DNA from 3 places in the Paenibacillus sp. FSL E2-0177 genome. Region 2 is predicted to be linked to each of the others. Evidence: riboswitches for the same ligand, from Rfam matches in the RefSeq annotation. Region 2 holds a riboswitch; each other region holds the start of a gene.

Region 1 (6,900 bases), 960 kb from region 2:
TTTACCATTATTTTGCTATGGTACCATTTATGATTCTTGGTATTGTATATATAATGAAGTTGCTGGATAGTAAATTCCCTGAGGCCCGTTACGTACAGTATGTCTATGTAGCCGTTGCTTTGCTGCTCTTTATCGCTTTCTACCCGGTACTGTCAGGGATGCAGGTCAGTGGAGATTACGTGAAAGATATGCTGCGTTGGTTCCCAACTTGGGTTTTCTAGGATTTAATAAAAATCTATAAAATAAGTTTATGAATGCAGCGTTATTATGAAGTGTAGATGGATGTAACGCTCCAAAAAGCTTGTAGGAGGAATAAAGGTGAAAGCCAGATATAGTGTGATTGTACCCATGTTCAATGAGGAGCAAGTAATTAGCCATACTTATGAACGTTTGAAAAAAGTAATGGACGAGTGCGGCGATACTTATGAGCTGGTCTTCGTCAATGACGGCAGTCGTGATCGTTCCGCCCAGATGATTCGGGAGATCTGTGAACGAGACGAGCATGTCAAGCTGATTGACTTCTCGCGTAATTTCGGACATCAGGTAGCGATTACAGCTGGCATGGACTATGCCGAAGGTCAAGCGGTTGTTGTTATTGACGCTGATCTTCAGGATCCTCCGGAGGTCATTTTGCAAATGATCGAGAAGTGGAAAGAGGGCTACGACGTTGTATATGCGAAACGCCTGAAGCGCCACGGAGAAACGATGTTCAAAAAGGTCACCGCGAAGCTTTTTTACCGCCTGCTCAGCAGTATGACAAGTGTGGATATTCCTACGGATACAGGCGATTTCCGTCTTATTGACCGTAAGGTATGTGATGTCCTGCGGGGACTTAAAGAAAAGAACCGCTATGTCAGAGGTTTGGTGAGCTGGGTTGGCTTCAAGCAGACTATGGTGGAATATGAACGGGAAGAACGTTTTGCCGGAGAAACCAAATATCCGCTGAAGAAAATGATTCGTTTTGCGTTAGATGGCATCACCTCTTTTTCACATAAGCCGCTTAAGATTGCTACGTATATTGGATTCTTCCTTTCATTCTCTAGCTTTCTCTATTTATTTTTCGTCTTGTTTCAAAAGATATTTTTTACCTCCTGGACGGTTCCGGGCTGGGCTTCCATTGTAGGCGTTAATCTGCTCTTTAACGGTATCGTTCTGATGCTGTTGGGTGTGATTGGGGAGTATATCGGACGGATTTATGACGAGTCTAAAGATAGACCGCTATATATTGTTAGTGAGACTAAAGGCTACCAGAACGAAGAACAACTGGACCGCCGGAAGGACCACAATGATGTCAGATAAGAACTTGCGCGCTGCATTCATACAGTTCCTCAAATTTAATGCCGTAGGTTTGCTCAATACGCTTATTGATTTTGTGATTTTTACATTGTTGAATTCACTAGGGATGGTATACGCATTGGCGCAGGTGATCTCCTATAGTGCAGGCACGGCGAATAGCTTTATTTTGAATAAAAAAGTTACCTTTCGTGATCGCAACCGGGGGAATAAAGAAGGCTTCGACCGCGTGCAGCTGGTCAAGTTTATCGTGCTGAATCTGGTAGTGCTCGGAATATCACTGCTGCTAATGCATCTGTTGACAGACAAACTAGGTATTCAAGTCTTGATCTCGAAGGTGCTGGTTACCTTTATCACGGTGATCATCAATTTCTTTGGAAGTCGTAAATGGGTATTTTAAACATTAATTTCAGGCAGAAGGAGTTGCTATGCTTAAAGGCAAGTAGCTGTTTCTGCTTGATTTGTATATAACCATAGAAACAATATACGGAGGTGAATAACATTGCGTAAATTCTCCTATCTACTCATACTGGCTGGGATACTTATCATGTTATATCCGACAGCTAACGAATGGTACAACGACAGGCAGCAGGAGAAGTTATTAGAAACGGCTGAACTAAGCACTGCCGATAGTACTCCCCAGTCAGATCTGAGGAGCAGGTATGCTGAAGTTACTCAGCTGTTAGCAGAGGAATCGGTTCTGGATGCCCAGGCACAGCCCCAACCCCAAGAGACAGAAAAGCCTGAACCGGAGATTGAAGTCGGTGGCAAAGTAATCGCACTAATTGAAATCGATAAGATTGATTTGAAGCTGCCTGTATTAGAAGGGGCTACAAAAGCTAATATGAAACATGCTGCAGCCCATATGAAAGAAACGGCACCCCTTGGAGAGATCGGGAATGCTGCAATCGCGGCGCATCGGGCTCGAACTACGGGTCGTTTGTTTAACAGATTGAATGAGGTTGTTGTGGGGGATGTTATCACGGTAAAGACTAGTGATCAGGTGTTTAACTATGAGGTATACGATATTTCTGTTGTAGATCCGAGTGATGTCTCCGTTCTTGACGGGAATGACAAGGATAAGATTCTTACTCTGATTACATGTGATCCGCTAGTGAATCCAACGCATCGGCTGATTGTTCATGCCAAATTAACAAAATGAGAATAGTGAATGACAAGAAAACACAAATACCGGGAGATATTTATAAAATAATGGGTAATCTAGTAAATTAGGTCTTGTTCACAACTATAAATATGATAGTATTATACTATGAAAGCTAAACACGATAACGGCAAACCTTCCGAAAGGTAGGGACGCAAAGCTAAAGGGCCTTTTCCCGAAAGGATGGCAGCCAGCTACCGAATGAAGAGGCTTTTTTTGTTTGTTTCAAATGGATTCTATCAATTATATCTAGTAAAGCTAGAACAGATAGAGCTTATACGATAACGGCAAACCTATCGAAAGGTAGGGACGCAAAGCTAAAGGGCCTTCCCGAAAGGATGGCAGCCAGCTACCGAAAGGAGTTTTATCCGTGAAAAAGGTTTATTTTATGCTGGTGGCGTTGTTCGTCCTAATGACTTCAGTTCCGGTAAGTACAGCTCAAGCTGCAAGTGCAGATGCCAGCTGGTTGATTACATCCAAAGTGGCTCAAGGTGTTATTGGTATTAACTATGATATTCCGAAAGATAAAAGAATCAAACTCATGATCACCAAAGATAACAGCAGCTATACATATAACTTGTATGCTTCTGGACAAGCTGAGGACTTCCCTTTGCAACAAGGAAATGGGACTTATAAGGTTTCTGTTCTGGAGAATACAACCGGCAATAAATACAAAGCATTATATTCCGAAGTAGTAGACGTAACCATGAGTGACTCGAATTCCGTATATTTGGGCTCCGTACAGAATGTGAAATGGAGTTCTTCTGATAAAGCGATTGTCAAAGCTAAACAATTAGTACAAGGCAAAACAACAGACGAAGAGAAAGTTAAAGCGATCTATAACTATGTAGTTGCGAATGTACAATATGATTACTCTCTTGCTAATAGTGTAACTACTGATTATATTCCAAGCATCGATAAGACATTGACTACTAAAAAAGGGATTTGCTATGATTACGCTTCTCTTTTTGCCGCAATGCTGCGGAGTGTAGATGTTCCTGCTAAGTTGGTAATGGGGAATACAAGCTACGTTACGCAATATCATGCCTGGAACGAAGTGTTGCTTAATGGGAAGTGGGTTACCATTGATACTACAGTGGATGCAGGACTTTCAAAGAGTGATAAGAAAACCGATTTAATTAAAGCCTCAAGCAAATATACTGCGGCAAAATACTATTAAGTTCGTCGCTAGAAACATAACTCTATTAAATAAACAACTAGCTTAATTATTAAGCTAGTTGTTTATTTTTATATTAGGGGTTGCTTTTCTATTAATAGTTGGGGTATTATAGGTAAGCGTTGTTAGACAGCGTACAGGCGATACAGACGAGGCTGATAAAAAGCTTCGAAAAATAAAGCTTGCATTTCTGAAGACAACATGATATATTATAAGAGTTGCTGCTGAGACATTAAACGGCGCCAACGAGAACTTGATCTTTGAAAACTGAACAACGAGTGAGTAGGATTTCACGTAAGTGAAATCCAAAATTAGAGAATTAATTTTCTCGTCAGATGTTTCAAAATGAGCATATCGCTCTTTTCAATACTAATTGGAGAGTTTGATCCTGGCTCAGGACGAACGCTGGCGGCGTGCCTAATACATGCAAGTCGAGCGGAGTCATTTTGAAAGCTTGCTTTCAAAATGACTTAGCGGCGGACGGGTGAGTAACACGTAGGCAACCTGCCCTTCAGACTGGGATAACTACCGGAAACGGTAGCTAATACCGGATAATTTCTTTTTTCTCCTGAGAGAAGAATGAAAGACGGAGCAATCTGTCACTGAGGGATGGGCCTGCGGCGCATTAGCTAGTTGGTGGGGTAACGGCCCACCAAGGCGACGATGCGTAGCCGACCTGAGAGGGTGAACGGCCACACTGGGACTGAGACACGGCCCAGACTCCTACGGGAGGCAGCAGTAGGGAATCTTCCGCAATGGGCGAAAGCCTGACGGAGCAACGCCGCGTGAGTGATGAAGGTTTTCGGATCGTAAAGCTCTGTTGCCAGGGAAGAACGTCCGGTAGAGTAACTGCTACCGGAGTGACGGTACCTGAGAAGAAAGCCCCGGCTAACTACGTGCCAGCAGCCGCGGTAATACGTAGGGGGCAAGCGTTGTCCGGAATTATTGGGCGTAAAGCGCGCGCAGGCGGCTATTTAAGTCTGGTGTTTAAACCTTGGGCTCAACCTGAGGTCGCACTGGAAACTGGGTGGCTTGAGTACAGAAGAGGAAAGTGGAATTCCACGTGTAGCGGTGAAATGCGTAGATATGTGGAGGAACACCAGTGGCGAAGGCGACTTTCTGGGCTGTAACTGACGCTGAGGCGCGAAAGCGTGGGGAGCAAACAGGATTAGATACCCTGGTAGTCCACGCCGTAAACGATGAGTGCTAGGTGTTAGGGGTTTCGATACCCTTGGTGCCGAAGTTAACACAGTAAGCACTCCGCCTGGGGAGTACGGTCGCAAGACTGAAACTCAAAGGAATTGACGGGGACCCGCACAAGCAGTGGAGTATGTGGTTTAATTCGAAGCAACGCGAAGAACCTTACCAGGTCTTGACATCCCTCTGAATCTGCTAGAGATAGCGGCGGCCTTCGGGACAGAGGAGACAGGTGGTGCATGGTTGTCGTCAGCTCGTGTCGTGAGATGTTGGGTTAAGTCCCGCAACGAGCGCAACCCTTAACTTTAGTTGCCAGCAGGTAATGCTGGGCACTCTAGAGTGACTGCCGGTGACAAACCGGAGGAAGGTGGGGATGACGTCAAATCATCATGCCCCTTATGACCTGGGCTACACACGTACTACAATGGCCGGTACAACGGGAAGCGAAGCCGCGAGGTGGAGCCAATCCCATCAAAGCCGGTCTCAGTTCGGATTGCAGGCTGCAACTCGCCTGCATGAAGTCGGAATTGCTAGTAATCGCGGATCAGCATGCCGCGGTGAATACGTTCCCGGGTCTTGTACACACCGCCCGTCACACCACGAGAGTTTACAACACCCGAAGTCGGTGGGGTAACCCGCAAGGGAGCCAGCCGCCGAAGGTGGGGTAGATGATTGGGGTGAAGTCGTAACAAGGTAGCCGTATCGGAAGGTGCGGCTGGATCACCTCCTTTCTATGGAGAATCGTTCTCTGCAATGAGAACATTCAAATCGGAAGTTTAACTTCCACAATCTCAGGTTTAGGCCTGTTACTCACTCGTTGCTCAGTTTTGAGAGTTTAAGCTCTCAAGTAAGACTTGATCCTTGAAAACTGGATACCGAAACGAATTTGCGTTTTAGAACATCTTTTAGCAACTTGTGCAAACAAGTAAATGTTATTAGTGAGATTTTTCTTCGGAAGAATCAAGGTTAAGCTAATAAGAGCACACGGAGGATGCCTAGGCGCCAGGAGCCGACGAAGGACGTGGCGAACAACGAAACTGCCTCGGGGAGCTGTAAGCAAGCTTTGATCCGGGGGTGTCCGAATGGGGAAACCCAGCTGTGGTAATTCGCAGTTACTCATTTCTGAATACATAGGAAATGTAGAGGCAGACCAGGGGAACTGAAACATCTAAGTACCCTGAGGAAGAGAAAACAATAGTGATTCCGTCAGTAGCGGCGAGCGAACGCGGAACAGCCTAAACCTAAGAGCTTGCTCTTAGGGGTTGTGGGACGTCTCACATGGAGTTACAAAGGAATATGGTAGGTGAAGAGGTCTGGAAAGGCCCGCGATAGAGGTAAAAGCCCTGTAGCCTAAACTGTATTCTCTCCGAGACGGATCCCGAGTAGTGCGGGGCACGTGAAACCCCGTATGAATCCAGCAGGACCATCTGCTAAGGCTAAATACTACCTGGCGACCGATAGTGAAACAGTACCGTGAGGGAAAGGTGAAAAGCACCCCGGAAGGGGAGTGAAATAGAACCTGAAACCGTGTGCTTACAAAAAGTCAGAGCCCTATTAATGGGTGATGGCGTGCCTTTTGTAGAATGAACCGGCGAGTTACGTTTAACATGCAAGGTTAAGCCGAGAAGGTGGAGCCGCAGCGAAAGCGAGTCTGAATAGGGCGAATTAGTATGTGGACGTAGACCCGAAACCGTGTGATCTACCCCTGTCCAGGGTGAAGGTGCGGTAACACGCACTGGAGGCCCGAACCCACGTACGTTGAAAAGTGCGGGGATGAGGTGGGGGTAGCGGAGAAATTCCAATCGAACTCGGAGATAGCTGGTTCTCCCCGAAATAGCTTTAGGGCTAGCCTCGGTATAAGAGTAGTGGAGGTAGAGCACTGATTGGGTGCGGGGTCCGCAAGGATTACCAAGCTCAGTCAAACTCCGAATGCCATATACTTATTGCCGGGAGTCAGACAGTGAGTGCTAAGATCCATTGTCAAAAGGGAAACAGCCCAGACCATCAGCTAAGGTCCCCAAGTGTGTGTTAAGTGGGAAAGGATGTGGAGTTGCACAGACAACCAGGATGT
Region 2 (6,900 bases):
CTTGGCTACTTTCGCTTTTGTCTCAGGATTCACAGTGAAGCCATGTCTGGCAAAATAGCTGCTTAAATCTAATCCCAGTACTTCGGAGGAGAACTCCACCAAATACTGCTGCTTAGAATTGTCACCGTTGGTAAGGATGACCTTCCGCTCCCGATATAGCTTGGTCAGCTCTGTCCAGTATCCCGGATGTGCCAGCTCCAGCTGCCAATAGGCTCCGAGTTGTGCAAATAAGCCCTGCTGATTCATAACCACTTTGTTTTCTTCGAGGACATATTTATAGATATCTGATTCATACGGTATACGATTATCTATCGAATTCGCCGCGACAGACATAAACATAGACACCATATTATTAGTTACTTCGCCATATTCCCGTTCACCCATAGCCAAGCGATGCCCGATTTCGTGATTCAGTCCCCAGCCCGGATAAGCTTTGTTAAAATCACCTACCATGGTTCCTACTGTTCCAAGTTGGATCCCTGTATGATCTCCCGCTGCATACATCGCACCATAAGGCTGCATCAAGCGAATATTCTCACGAATTAGCTTGGCATCATGAATCTCGCTACTGCCATCCAGGCCATAGAAGGCAAAAATACTCTTCATCCAGGTGTCATACCCAGTTACGGTGTCCAGCGGGTTATTTCCTTGCGTAATATATTTGTTGTACGCCTCCGTCGCCGTTCCTGTGAAAATAACATGATCGCTGGCCAGTTCTACCACATCTATGAGTTTACGATCTTGAACATTTGGATGAGCCGCTTTATCTTCGTCTAGTCTTTGTTTGTATGTGATTAAGAAGGTTTTGAATTGTTCTGGATCCGTGGTCTTGGTCATAAAAGGAATCTTTTCTAAACCTTCGAAGCGGATCAATGGCGCTTTCCCTTGTTCCTCTGCTGTATAGGGATTTACGATATAAACGGTGCCGCCCTTAGTCACTTCATGTGCATAATAACTATTCATAGCAAATTCAGGAACGGTTATAATGTTCTTACCTGGACGCAATTGCACACCTCTAGCCCAAACATTCCAAGCGGCCTCTTGTTGAGAAAAGACTAAAGAAGGTAGCTTATCGTTAGAAGCTGCATCCACATAAACGTTGATCGTATCTCCAGGCATTGCAACGAGACCTGTAGGCTGGTTGTTCGTACCAAAACCAATTCTCAGGTTTTCCTGCGCATGCTTTTTCATATCTCCACGTTGTTCCGCCTCAATGATGGTGCCTTCGGTTTGAACTTCACCATTCACTAGCCTCTTAGCTAAATCCAAAGAATCTTTCAGGATTGGATAGAGCGGATGTACTTTTGCCGCTTCTTCTAATTCGTTGATTGCTTCGACGCTATTATAAGCAGGCACAACCGCACTCATCGTTCCATCTGTGAAAATACCATTTACAGCTTCGCTTACTTTATCTTCTGTATAAAATCTAAATTCAGCCGCAAAAGGTCTGTTGATATTAGCTTTTGTGAACTTAAATTTTAATCTTTTAAACTTCGTCGGTTCGAATTTAAATTCCAGAAAGTCATTGGTACTAATCGCGGTTCCGCTAGATACAAGTTGGAAGGTCTCTCCTTTACTCGTCTCTGATGCATAGATTTCAAAAGCCTCTGGGAATCCTTTGCGGTTATCTCTAGCCAAAAAAGCCACTCTGTCCAGCACTTCCGCTTGCGCTAGTTCAAACACGACTTCATTCGTGAAGCTTGCATCATTGTTTTTGTTCGTTTCCCAATGCGTAGTGGGCTGGTCATCCAGCATATATTCAGGCTTCGTACCTGGGTAGCTTCCACCGTTCACCGTTACTTTTGATACGTTTGCATTCGGCATTCTATAAGCTTGGCTATAGGCATTTTCATAGGCTGTTCCATACCCTTTTAGCTTCGAAACCTTGGCTGCCGTTGCCTCTACCTGATGGTTCTTCAAAAGGATCTTTGCATTCTCTATCTCTTCTTTAAACTGCGCATACAGTGGATGTGCCTGCACTTCATTCTCTAAAGCTGTTAATTTCTCTGTCGTATTAAAGGCAGCACTAACTTGGCTCAAGGTATCATCTGTAAATAATTTTTTCATTTTAGCAGAGACACTATCCTCTTTATAAAAAGAAAACTCAGCCGCACTCGCCCAATCTTGGTTCGCTTTTTTGAAGACAAATTTAAGTCTCTTAAAAGCCGTAGGTGCGAACTGAATCTCCACTACATCACCGGTTGAGCCTGTATATTCTCCAGAAGACACGAGCGTAAAATCACCCGCATCGGTAGTGGAGCCGTAGATATCAAATTCTTGAGCAAAACCTTTACCTTTCGCACCGGATTGCCTAGCCGCGTATACCATTCTATTTAATTCAGTGGACTCATTGAAAACAAACACAACCTCATTCGTAAACGTTGAACTATTCGGTTTGCCAGTCTCCCAATGCGTGCTCATATCCCCATCCATAGCCTTAGCTATAGGCGAGCCTGAGTAGTTGCCACCGTTATTTGTGATGGATTTAATATTTGCTGGATTCATTCTAAAAACCTCATTATAGGCATTTAGAGCATCCTTGCCGTACAGCTCAAACGGAATAACCGAGGCGTTGCTTAATAAGTTAACCTTACTTTGCGCCACTGTTTTTGTTACATTTACCTTGCTTGCCTCACTTGCTAAAGCATAACCTGCCTCACTCGAAAAACTGGCCAACATGGCCGCCGATGTAGCGATCGCAATCATTTTCTTCATCTCTTCTTACCCCCAGATGTCATATGAATCTCTCCAGTGCCCAAAAATGGGCACAAAAAAAACTACCCCAAAAGAGTAGCTTGATTGCGTATAAAGTCGCCTAAAAATTAAGACTTAATTTTTATTAAACCTTAACAAGCATAAACGCCTTCGGCGTCCTTATAAGGACGGTAAGCGTTTAAGCGAGAAATATAAGATATTAAGTATAGGTGTATAACTTATACTTTCTTATATTTTAACAAAAAGCGTTACGCACTCTTTGGCAGCTGGCTGACAATAGTTATGATAACCTTAGTCCCTATAGCTTTGCGTCCCTACATTTCCATAGGTTTGCCTATGAAGTTTCGAATACATTCAAAGAGTAACATAAGCCTAGATCTGATCGCATGATTAATTGGTATGAAATGAGTATAGGTAATTGCAATTAGTTTTTCTTATGTGATAGATATTATTTATCGACTATCCCGGAAGAGAAGGACATCCTTTAGGACTGTAGGTCTACTTAACTCCCCGATCCAAACAAACGCCGGAACCAATTCCACACATCGCCCGTGACGGGAATTAATCCGAAACCATGTTCGCCAACTGCGATTACACCATATGCCCATTGTCCGATAGCTATGGCACCCCCAGCGATCCTGCCTATCGCTATCGCACCAAATGCCGTATCCCCTATGGCGATGGCCCCCAACGCTTTTTCCGCGATTGCGATCGCTCCTACAGCCACGCCTGCAATCGCAATCGCTCCCACTGCGAAGCCAAGCCAGCTAAGTGCTATTGCTCCGATCGCTAACCACATTCCCAGTGATATTGCTCCTAAGGATAATACGCCCACGCTTATCGCACCTATGGAAATCAATCCGACAGCTACATCTCCAATAGCGATTAATCCAACGGCTGTCTTCACACGGGGTTTACCTCCACGACCATACGCCTGACCTGAGTATCGCCCTAGATTACTGCGAATACTGATGACCGGAAATGAGGGAGAAGGCCATTGATAATCAATCTCTCGTCCATCAAAGCCCCTAGAATCTGCCCAGCGCGTTACAAATTGATGCCATTTCATATCCATCCCGTCCCCCTTTTCAATTACCTAAATTATACAACCCCGGGGGTTGGTTGTACTCAGACTCTGACCTGAAATTCATCTCATCCTCTGGACGGATATATACTCATTAGGATTACTGTTTGGGAATAGGATCAGGCTTTCCAAATAAATAGCCCTGAAACAACTGATAACCACTCTGCTTAAGCCATTCAAAGTCCTCTCTAAACTCCACACCTTCTGCTAAAGGAACGGATTGGATTTCTAAAGCTTTTTCTAAAAATTGCTTTGCTATTTTCTGTTTGTTCAGATCGCTGGACACACCCTGAACATATTTCATATCCAGCTTCATGTAATGGGGTTTAAGCTCCAATAACATCTCGATCGTGCTGAAGCCCTCACCAACATCATCTAAAGCGTATTCAAATCCCCGATCCTTGTAATATGTCAAAATAGCTTTCAAATGAGCGAGATCATCCACTTTCTCCGTCTCAACAACTTCAAAGACAAAAAGAGAAGGATCGACGCCTAATTGATTGGCCAGTTCAACGGTTGATCTTAAGCAGAACTCTGGAGCGTAGATCGACGTTGGGATAAAATTAATAAACGTTTTTTTATTTAAGGGTGCAGCATATTTTACAGCCGTCATTCTACATAACCGGTCTAAAGCATATAAACGCCCACGATTCCGTGCCGCCGCAAAAATCTCATTAGGATAGATAAGAGATCCGTCTTCTTTTTTAAATCTGGATAGGAGCTCGTATGCAAAAATCTCTTCCCTTACGTTCACAATCGGTTGGAAGTAGCAAGTAACAAGACCCTTAGTGATAACCTCATCAATCCACTCCATATCAAGTACAGTGGGTAATTCGGATAGAGGTCTCCATGTTTGGTCATCTATACGGAATTCAAGCTGCTCCGACTCCATATGGTCATTACAGAAATCCAGAAAATCCCGCACCCCAGCCTCCTTAATTGTAATCACATTTTCTTCCACCTTATGTATCGTATTACTTCTACTCAAGTGATGAATAACCTCAGGTAAAACCCTAAGATTAAGCTCACCATGAGCCTTGATTTGAAAATTCAGCTCTCTTACTACACAATGATTACAAGCCACATTCATAACCCCTTTAATAATCGATTCTCTGAAAAAGATCCCGGAACGGCTCTTCTCAATCGAAATCCGTATACTCCAGTAAATACGCCGGGTCTAACACGGTGATCTGCTGATGTTGAATCTCAATAATCTTTTGCTCTTGCAGATCTTTAAGCACAAGGGTAGCCGTCTCCCTTAACGTTCCGATCATATCACGCGCTCTCGCATCATGAAATTTCATTTCATATAATAACCGATTCGATAAAAATAAACGGTCCATTTGCAGCAGCATCAATTGCTCCTTAATCAACGGGTAATCGGCAAGCATCTGCTTAAAAGGCTCATGTTTAATCTCAAATAATACAGTATCATTCATAGCCACCGCAGACAGCACTCTTATATTGGAGGGATGGATCACTTCCAGATCGCCATAATCCCCGAATAGATAATGTAGGCATGATCCACATTCCATAGTTTTGTATGCCAACATACTGATAATAAATCATCATCCTGTTATATTCTATCGTAACGTTGTCACATAGGCTTGATGCCAATACGATTTACAAAGGAGATCCATTCATGAAATTCCGAATTCCCTTTTACAGCTTGAACGATTAGAGAAACTGGATCTCAGATGGAATCACAGCTTGAAGGGAACAGACATTTTAGAGCAATTAGAGCAAAGAGGATGTATCGTTTATAAATAACAAAAAAAGCCTCCAATTAAAGAAGCTTTTCACTCAAATCCATAATATGCGTAACGCGATTTCTCCCCTGTTCTTTAGAAACGTAAAGCGCTTGATCAGCTTTTTCCAGAAGAGTGATGTCTGTATCGGTTGCTTCAAAGGTAGCTATGCCAATGCTTACCGTAATGCTGCCAATCTCCCAAGTGGAGCTGGCTATGAATTGCCGCAAATTGTCCGCTATTGCCGTGGCATCCGCTGAATCTGTATTAGGCAGCAAAAGGATAAACTCCTCACCACCATACCTAGCTACGATATCTTCTTTACGAGATTGGGACTTCAGGACACTCGCCAATTTCTCCAGGACATAATCACCCATCTGATGACCGTAGCTATCATTCACATTTTTAAAGTGATCAATATCTAGAATACATAATGAAAAAGGCGCCTGATCACGTTGATACGCTGCAATCTGTTCTTCCAGCTTTTCTTGCAGGAACCTTCTATTCTTTAATCCAGTAAGCTTGTCTGTAGTAGATAGCTCTACTAAAACGGCATTCATCTCCAGTAATTCAGCTTGCTTTTGCTCGATTTCCAGGTGGATTTGTTTGAGCTTTGCCAGCGCCTGATCTTTTTCCCAATACGCCTCTTCTATTTGCTTCTTCGCAGATCGTAACTCTAGCTCATAATCAATACGTTTGCCCATCTGTACGAGAATACAATCAATGACCTCTACACCTTCACACTCAAGGCGTCTGCCATTTAACAAGTAAGGCACGGCTTGCCCCTTGCTGTCCTTCAAATTGATAAATAGCTCTTCTACATGTCCATTCAGATTGATAAAAGGATAGAAGTATGAATGAAAAATAAGCTTGTTGGCCGTAGACATGATAGATTCAAAATGTTTATTCACCAAATCAACCTGTTGATATCCCATCCCATCCAAAAAGGTTTGATTCACATCGAGGATCATTCCTTCATGGGTAATGGAAACATATCCGCATGGCGCATATTTTAACCGGTCATCCATTGTCTAAATATCCTTTCAACACCATAATCTTCTCCATCTCACCCAAGATACTCATTAATCAAAGTAATGGTCTCCTGCGGATGGCTAATATGTGGATAATGGCCCTTGGCCTCCATTAACCGGAACGTACTATTATTCATGTGTCTATGTAAATATTCTCCTACTTCTATAGGAACGATACTATCATCCGAGCATTGCAATATGAGTGTAGGCACTGTCGCTTTAGGCAGATCTTCTCGATGATCCGAAAAAAATGTAACTTCCGCAAATTCTCTAGCGATAATAGGGTCGGCCGAAATAAAGCTTCGTTCCAGCTGTTTAGTCA
Region 3 (6,900 bases), 2.0 Mb from region 2:
GAGTCGCATCACGGGACCATCTCAGCTTCAAGCAAACTAGGCGAAAGTACAACCTTTACGCTAAGACTTCCTGTCGAAAAACAGTAATTCCAAACACAATGTGTGATAGCGCCTCTGACAGCAGAGGTGCTTTTTGTTGAAACAAACACATTAATCTTGTTCATCGTGGAACATATCTTGTAGGTTTTGCTTGGGAGGGCATAGAATGATTTTATCTTTAGACCAAGGTACTACCAGCTCACGAGCCATATTGTTCGATACGGAGGCTAAATGGGTCTCACAAGGTCAATATGAAGTTAAACAATCCTTCCCCCATCCAGGCTGGGTAGAGCATGACCCTGAGCAAATCTGGGCGTCACAGCTCGCAGCGGCAAGAGATGCGATTGCGCGGGGTGGCATAGCAGTTGAGGAGATCTCTGCCATCGGAATAACCAATCAGAGAGAAACAGCTTTAATCTGGGATAAAATAACGGGCAAACCGATATACCCTGCGATTGTGTGGCAGGACAGGCGTACTGCAGAGCAATGTGAAGAACTTAAAAGTAAAGGGCTGGAGCAAGTTATAGCGAGCAAGACGGGCCTTGTTGTAGATGCTTATTTCTCAGCTACGAAAATCTCCTGGATACTGGATCATGTGGATGGCGCCCGAGAACGGGCGAATCGTGGGGAACTTCTAGCAGGGACGATCGACAGCTGGTTAATTTGGAGACTTACTTGCGGAGCCGTACATGTCACTGATGTTACCAATGCCTCACGTACGATGCTGTTCAATCTTCATGAACGGTGCTGGGATGAAGAGCTAATGGAAGAGCTTCGTATTCCGCGTGCCATTCTGCCAGAAGTAAGAATGTCTGGCGGCGAATTTGGAGTAGCAGACAAACAGTGGTTCGGGGCGGACATTCCAATTCGCTCTGTACTTGGAGATCAACAGGCCGCATTGTTTGGACATACTTGTCTAGAACCCGGCAGTGCCAAAAACACCTATGGTACAGGCTGCTTTATTCTAATGAACACAGGCACAGAAGCTGTAGCCTCCAGCCATGGCTTGTTGACCACTGTAGCTTGGGGTATGGGAGATGAACTCTATTATGCCCTAGAGGGCAGTGTGTTCGTGGCCGGAGCGGCCGTTCAGTGGCTGCAGGAGGGGCTTGGTCTTATAGAGGAGCCAGCAGGCTCAGAAGATAAAGCACGGGAAGTAGAGGACAGTGAAGGGGTTATCGTTGTGCCTGCGTTTACCGGACTGGGGGCACCCTATTGGGATATGTATGCCCGTGGAGCCATATTTGGCCTTACTAGAGGCACTACCTCAGGACATCTGGTACGAGCTACATTGGAGTCCTTAGCCTTTCAATCTAGAGATGTAATAGGAGCTATGGAAAAAGACGCAGGCATGCCATTGACCGGCCTTCGTGTGGATGGCGGAGCTGTGCGTAACGATTTGCTGATGCAATTCCAGTCTGATATCCTGGGCAGTGAGGTTACTAGAACAACATATGCGGAGACAACAGCTTTGGGTGCGGCGCTTCTGGCCGGGTTAACGTCCGGAGTCTGGACACGTGCCCAGCTAGAGAGCTTCAACAAGGCTGAGAGGGTCTTCTCGCCTGAGATGGGTATAACTGAGCGGGAAGGTCGTTACAACGCCTGGAAGGACGCTGTAGCGCGTACCATGGGTTGGGAGAAGCATGAAGGATATCAGTGATAAAGGAGCTGTATATATCTATGGTTAAAGGAACCGAATCTGATCTGCCGGGCGGACTATCTAAGCCGGCGCTTCGAGCCCTGCATGGGGCTGGATATGTTCAGCTTCAACAATTCAGCAAGCTTACTGAAGGAGAGCTTCTGCAGCTACATGGATTGGGGCCAAAGGCGATCGTCCTATTACGGAGTGCTCTCGCGGAAAAGGGGCTCACCTTTGCAAGTAAGTCCTGATGTTGCGTTCATATTTATATTAAAAAGCGGCAAGCTTAGGTGAATCCCTAGCTTGCCGCTTTTTGTTATACAGCTCCTAATATTCAATAACAAATGCTACATTTTGCCAACCGGCGCCCACTGTCCAGAACAGGACTTTATCACCACGTTCGATCTTTCCAGTAGTTACAGCTTTATGTAGAGCAATAAATGGGCTGCTGGTAGAGGTATATCCGAATTCATCCCCTATGTATACCGCTACATTGCGATCAATGCCGACTTTCTCACACATCTCTAAGATATTAGGCAATGAAAACTGTGAGAAGCAGGCTGCTTTAATGGCTTCAGGCGCGATATTGTTGTTAGACAGTAGAGTACGAATAGACTCAGAAGCAGCATCTATGCAAATGGAATTATCAAAAGGAATAAACTTCACATTAAACTCTCCAGCCGCTACACCTTGTTTACCCAGTTTAGCCAGGCCTGCGCACGGGAACTTGGAATTATCGCAAACACAAGGATCCGTTTGGTAGATAGAGTCAATGAAACCGACCACATCCTCAGCTTGTTCAAGAATGACTGCCGCCGCTGCATCACCGAAGTTAGCGTAATAGACTGGATCATTCTTATCGGCATGAGGGGTTACATAATCGGAGCCGATGACCAACGCTCGTTTAATCCTAGGATTCGCTTGCATCTGACGGCTAACCTGTTCCACAGAAGCCGTCATACCCGCACAATTAGCATTACTGTCAATGCAGATCGTATGGGATGCGCCTTTGATCAAACGGTGAATCATTAATGAGTTGGTAGGAAAGATATACTCAGGAGTTTGACTTGCATAGGCAATAAGGTCGATATCGGCACCTGTGAGACCACTTTTCTCCAGAACATTCCTGGCAGCCTCAAAAGCCATCGTAAGGGAATTCTCATCCGCATCCTTAATACTATACCGCGTAATACGACCTAATGCGGATAATAGACCTCGAATATCAATGCCTTTTTCGTCAAAATGCTTAATGAAAAAGTCGTTACCAACTATATTGCTGGGATGATAGATATCAATGCCTTTAATACGAATTCCGGTCATAATACGCCTCCAGGAAAGCAGTAAAATGTGGCCTACATATTAAGATTAAAAGATCTAGACTGTAACCGCAGAAATGATCTCGATGTTATCGAGTCCAGCTTTACGGCCAAGACGGGAAAGCTGCATTTTGAGGATCGGGTTATTTTCAAGCGTTAGATTTACTTTTACAAATCCATCATTCTTAAACATTACAAAGCAGCTTTCTAAAAGAGGTACAACATCTGGTGCAGTTACATTTAGCTTTCTGCAGTCGATTTTTAGTTCATAGTCAGCTGGAGTAATTGGATTGATAGTTTGTTGATAAGCTTGAATAGATTTTAGACCATCTTCTTCAGAAAATGTTCCATCTAACTCAATGTTAATAACCTTGTTTGTAGTGTCTGTCTTCAAAACGAAACTTCCCATGCCTAAATCTCTCCCATAGATTGAATTTGTCCAAAACAGTTCGACTGCAATATCCAGCCATGTATATCCATTTAGCTGTTTTATAAAAGTCAAAATTCGACACTATACAGCAAGTAATGGGATATTCCGACTCTATTATAGGCATATTTTTCAAGTGTATGCAATAATAAAGTCGAATTTTGTATATTGTTGTCGAACTGTTGGGTTATTGGATTTCTTCTATGGTTGCAAGCAGGATATTAAAAGCTGTGATGATTCTAGGTGCCCCTATAACGGGTACTAAGTGTAATAGAATACCTTTAAGCTGTTCTACGGTAACTCCAACACGAAGGGCCATGACATAATGAACGCCCAACTGTTCGAATTGACCCATTGAAATTAAAGATGAAATGACTGCGATTTCCTTCCAGTCAGGGGCTATAGTATTACGTTGAAAAATATCGCCATAGGCATTCCCCATAATAAATTCAGCCAAGTCAGGGAAGTGGTCTTTAATTGGAGCTAGTGCTTTTGCGCCATAGTCTCCTGATAGATTCGTGAAGTGGTTGAGACCACTGTTGATATTTTCCTTCATGGTTAGCCTCCTAGTTTAGGTTCAAAGTACGGTGTGCAGTCGGAGGGACTTCATCACGGTCTGTTAGTAGTTCAATAACGGCAACATGGTTTAGAGCTACCGCATCTTTAATTGCAGCTGTGAATTCATCCGCAGTCTCACATTTGTAGCCTTTAGCACCTAGAGATTCAGCGAATTTCACGGCGTCCATTGGTACTTCATATAGAGTTCCATCGATACGACCTGTGGTTTTCTCCATACCCTTAAGAGCCATATCTAGTTGCTTATTATTGACCACGATAAAGATGACAGGGATATCTTTGCAGACAGCGGTGTTAATCTCAGCGCCGAGCATCATGAAACAACCATCACCTGTAATGCAGAGGACAGTTTCTTCAGGAGCTGCAACTTTTGCACCAATAGCCATGCCGATCGAATTACCCATGCAAGCAAAATACGCATCAAAAACAAAGCTGCCCGGTTTCTTAACCTTGTACCATTTTGCAGCGTGGAATCCATGACTTCCATCATCAACGAAAATTGAATTATTATAAGGGATCAAATCACTTAAAGTGCTCATTACGGAAGCAAGGGAAAGATTCTTGAGGGTTGGAAGCTCTTCTGAATAATCCGCATCGGCCAAAGCCTCACGTTTGGTGATTGTGCTTGGGTCAATATGATTTAGGCAGTGCACCAAATTATCGCGCAGGTCCCCAGTGACCGGTATCGTTTTGGACAATAGTATTTTTCCGACAAAGGTTGGATCAATATCAAATTGAATTAAAGTTGCTGGATGATTCTCCCGTTTAAGATTACAGATGGTCATATCACTTAAACGTGATCCAAGCACTATAAATAAATCGCTTTTATTCAATAAATCGTCCCCGTGGGTCGAACCGCCAACGCCAATAGGACCATGATAGAGTGGGTGATCCCAGACTATAGCCCCTTTTCCACCAGGAGATGTTACTACAGGAATATTAAAAGTTTCTGCGAGTTGAACAAGCTCTTTATGTGCTCCGGAGCGGTTAATTCCTTTACCCGCAATAATCAAAGGATTCTTAGCAGCTTGAATAGCTTCGATGACTCTATCGATATTAGCTTGACTAATTAGAGACTCTCTTTCTGGGATTACTATATTGCATTCTTCCAATACTTCAGTTTGTACATCAAAAGGAATACAAAGATGAACAGGACCCCGTTTGGTCAGGGCCACAGAAATCGCATGATTAAAAATAGTACCAAAGTGATCCCCACGTTCAACCAATTTACTGAACAAGGTGGCAGGTCTGAACATATCAGCTAAATCAGCCAGAAAAGAGGTGGAGTCCTGACATTGAGGAATTCCAAGCTCTGTAATGGATTGGTGGCCGGTAATAAATAGGACAGGTAGGTTGTTAGCTTTCGCATGTGCTGCTGCTGTAAGCAGGTTAGTTCCCCCAGGACCCGAAGTACCAAATGCTACGCCTAGGTTACCCGTTTTCAGCGCATACCCTGCTGCTTCGAATCCGGAGCTTGCTTCATGTCTGCCGGGAATAAATTCAATACCGTAATCCACCATCTTTAGAACAATTGGACAAATGGATTTGCCAATGATCCCAAAAGAATGGGTGACTCCAAGGTTACGTAGTGCTTCCGCCATGTAATCTGCGACTGTCTTCAAAAGAAACACCTCACAAGTTTTTTGATATATATTAGTTATTAATCTACCGAATAGATACGATAGATCAATATACTCAAAAAGTAAAAACCTGTGCTCTATAGTAAGCACAGGTTGGTGGCATAAGGCACCGCTAAGACTGAACAATAGTTCAGCCGTCCTGGTTCCTCTGCAACCTGGCAATCATGGCCTCAAACGAAAAAATGAGGCTGTAGATCCATGGTTTTGCGTCATCCTCTTTCGAGGATTTTGCCAATATTAATTTATAGTTGATAAGAATAATTTTCCTTTACAATATATTCCTCATTAATTTTTGTCAACATAATCCGCTAAAAAAACTCGAAATTTGACGAAAGTCTTGTCCAAGAGATGAAGTTTTACCTCGCGAAAAAAACTGCCACCTAAGACTCAGCTTAGGTGGCAGTTGATAGTTTTGAACTAGAATTTAAAGATATGAATGGTTTTTTGCAGATTAAATACGGCCTGGGTCATTTTTTCCGTTTCTTCTGCAACAGACTGCAGGGCATTAATCTGTTCATTCATAGCCGCCGATACCTCTTCCGTGCCAGCAGCAGTTTCTTCGGTGATTGCTGAGATATTCTCAATTGCACTGGAAATTTTCAAGGCACTTTCTAGCATAAGATCACTCTCCGCAGAGAATGAAGAGATTTGCTCGGTAATGTACTGCACGCTTTGTACAATTTGTGCGAAAATATGGGCAGATTGAGTGATCATTTCATTCTGAACCTGCACAACCTCTTCATTGATGGCAATATTATCGATGGCTTGTTTAATATCTGACTCAATGCTGCGGACCAAGCCGAATACTTCTTTTGTGGATGCCGTAGATTCTTCAGCAAGCTTGCGAACCTCTTGAGCTACAACGGCAAAACCCCGACCATGCTCTCCGGCACGAGCAGCTTCGATGGAGGCATTCAGTGACAGCAGGTTGGTCTGCTCAGCGATCTCTGTGATGGTCTTGGTGATCATCGTAATCCCGCGGGCATTTTGTGAGAGAGCTTCAATAGTATCAGCCACTTTTTGTGTAGCCTCTATGTTTTTACGCATGCCTTCAGCCTGTGTATCTACGGATTGGCGCCCTTGCTCAACAAGTTCTAAGGTATGTATTGAACGTCTGTTCATTTCTTTGGTGGAGTTCGTATAATTGGATACTTTGGTCTCAATGTCTTTAATGGATTCTGTCATATCAGCGATATCCGTAGATATTTCATTTGCACCAAGAGCGAGCTCAGTAGAAGAAGAGGCTACTTGTGCCATGACAAT

Evidence for each region. A riboswitch is a leader RNA that binds a small molecule or an ion and turns the genes downstream of it on or off. The one in region 2 is predicted to bind cyclic di-GMP.
Region 1: linked by a shared signal. The riboswitch ahead of MHI25_RS03610 (transglutaminase-like domain-containing protein) and the one ahead of MHI25_RS30090 (NPCBM/NEW2 domain-containing protein) in region 2 are both predicted to bind cyclic di-GMP.
Region 3: linked by a shared signal. The riboswitch ahead of MHI25_RS21425 (thiamine pyrophosphate-binding protein) and the one ahead of MHI25_RS30090 (NPCBM/NEW2 domain-containing protein) in region 2 are both predicted to bind cyclic di-GMP.

Annotation. Positions count from the first base shown of each region.
Region 1 covers NZ_CP150307.1:792,296-799,195, forward strand. Annotated here, with positions in the region: gene MHI25_RS03590 (phospholipid carrier-dependent glycosyltransferase) at 1-221, shown strand, start outside; gene MHI25_RS03595 (glycosyltransferase family 2 protein) at 319-1,299, shown strand; gene MHI25_RS03600 (GtrA family protein) at 1,286-1,693, shown strand; gene MHI25_RS03605 (class D sortase) at 1,796-2,455, shown strand; cyclic di-GMP riboswitch class I at 2,575-2,657, shown strand; cyclic di-GMP riboswitch class I at 2,732-2,812, shown strand; gene MHI25_RS03610 (transglutaminase-like domain-containing protein) at 2,826-3,635, shown strand; rRNA gene MHI25_RS03615 (16S ribosomal RNA) at 4,003-5,560, shown strand; rRNA gene MHI25_RS03620 (23S ribosomal RNA) at 5,794-6,900, shown strand, end outside.
Region 2 covers NZ_CP150307.1:6,764,911-6,771,810, forward strand. Annotated here, with positions in the region: gene MHI25_RS30090 (NPCBM/NEW2 domain-containing protein) at 1-2,715, opposite strand, end outside; cyclic di-GMP riboswitch class I at 2,974-3,060, opposite strand; gene MHI25_RS30095 (hypothetical protein) at 3,218-3,784, opposite strand; gene MHI25_RS30100 (EAL domain-containing protein) at 3,900-4,748, opposite strand; gene MHI25_RS30105 (helix-turn-helix domain-containing protein) at 4,939-5,334, opposite strand; gene MHI25_RS30110 (sensor domain-containing diguanylate cyclase) at 5,586-6,575, opposite strand; gene MHI25_RS30115 (alpha/beta hydrolase) at 6,614-6,900, opposite strand, start outside.
Region 3 covers NZ_CP150307.1:4,786,845-4,793,744, reverse strand. Annotated here, with positions in the region: gene MHI25_RS21455 (ATP-binding protein) at 1-87, shown strand, start outside; gene glpK (glycerol kinase GlpK) at 206-1,699, shown strand; gene MHI25_RS21445 (DNA-binding protein) at 1,720-1,929, shown strand; gene MHI25_RS21440 (ketoacyl-ACP synthase III) at 2,006-2,998, opposite strand; gene MHI25_RS21435 (hypothetical protein) at 3,053-3,496, opposite strand; gene MHI25_RS21430 (carboxymuconolactone decarboxylase family protein) at 3,609-3,977, opposite strand; gene MHI25_RS21425 (thiamine pyrophosphate-binding protein) at 3,988-5,628, opposite strand; cyclic di-GMP riboswitch class I at 5,784-5,880, opposite strand; gene MHI25_RS21420 (HAMP domain-containing methyl-accepting chemotaxis protein) at 6,055-6,900, opposite strand, start outside.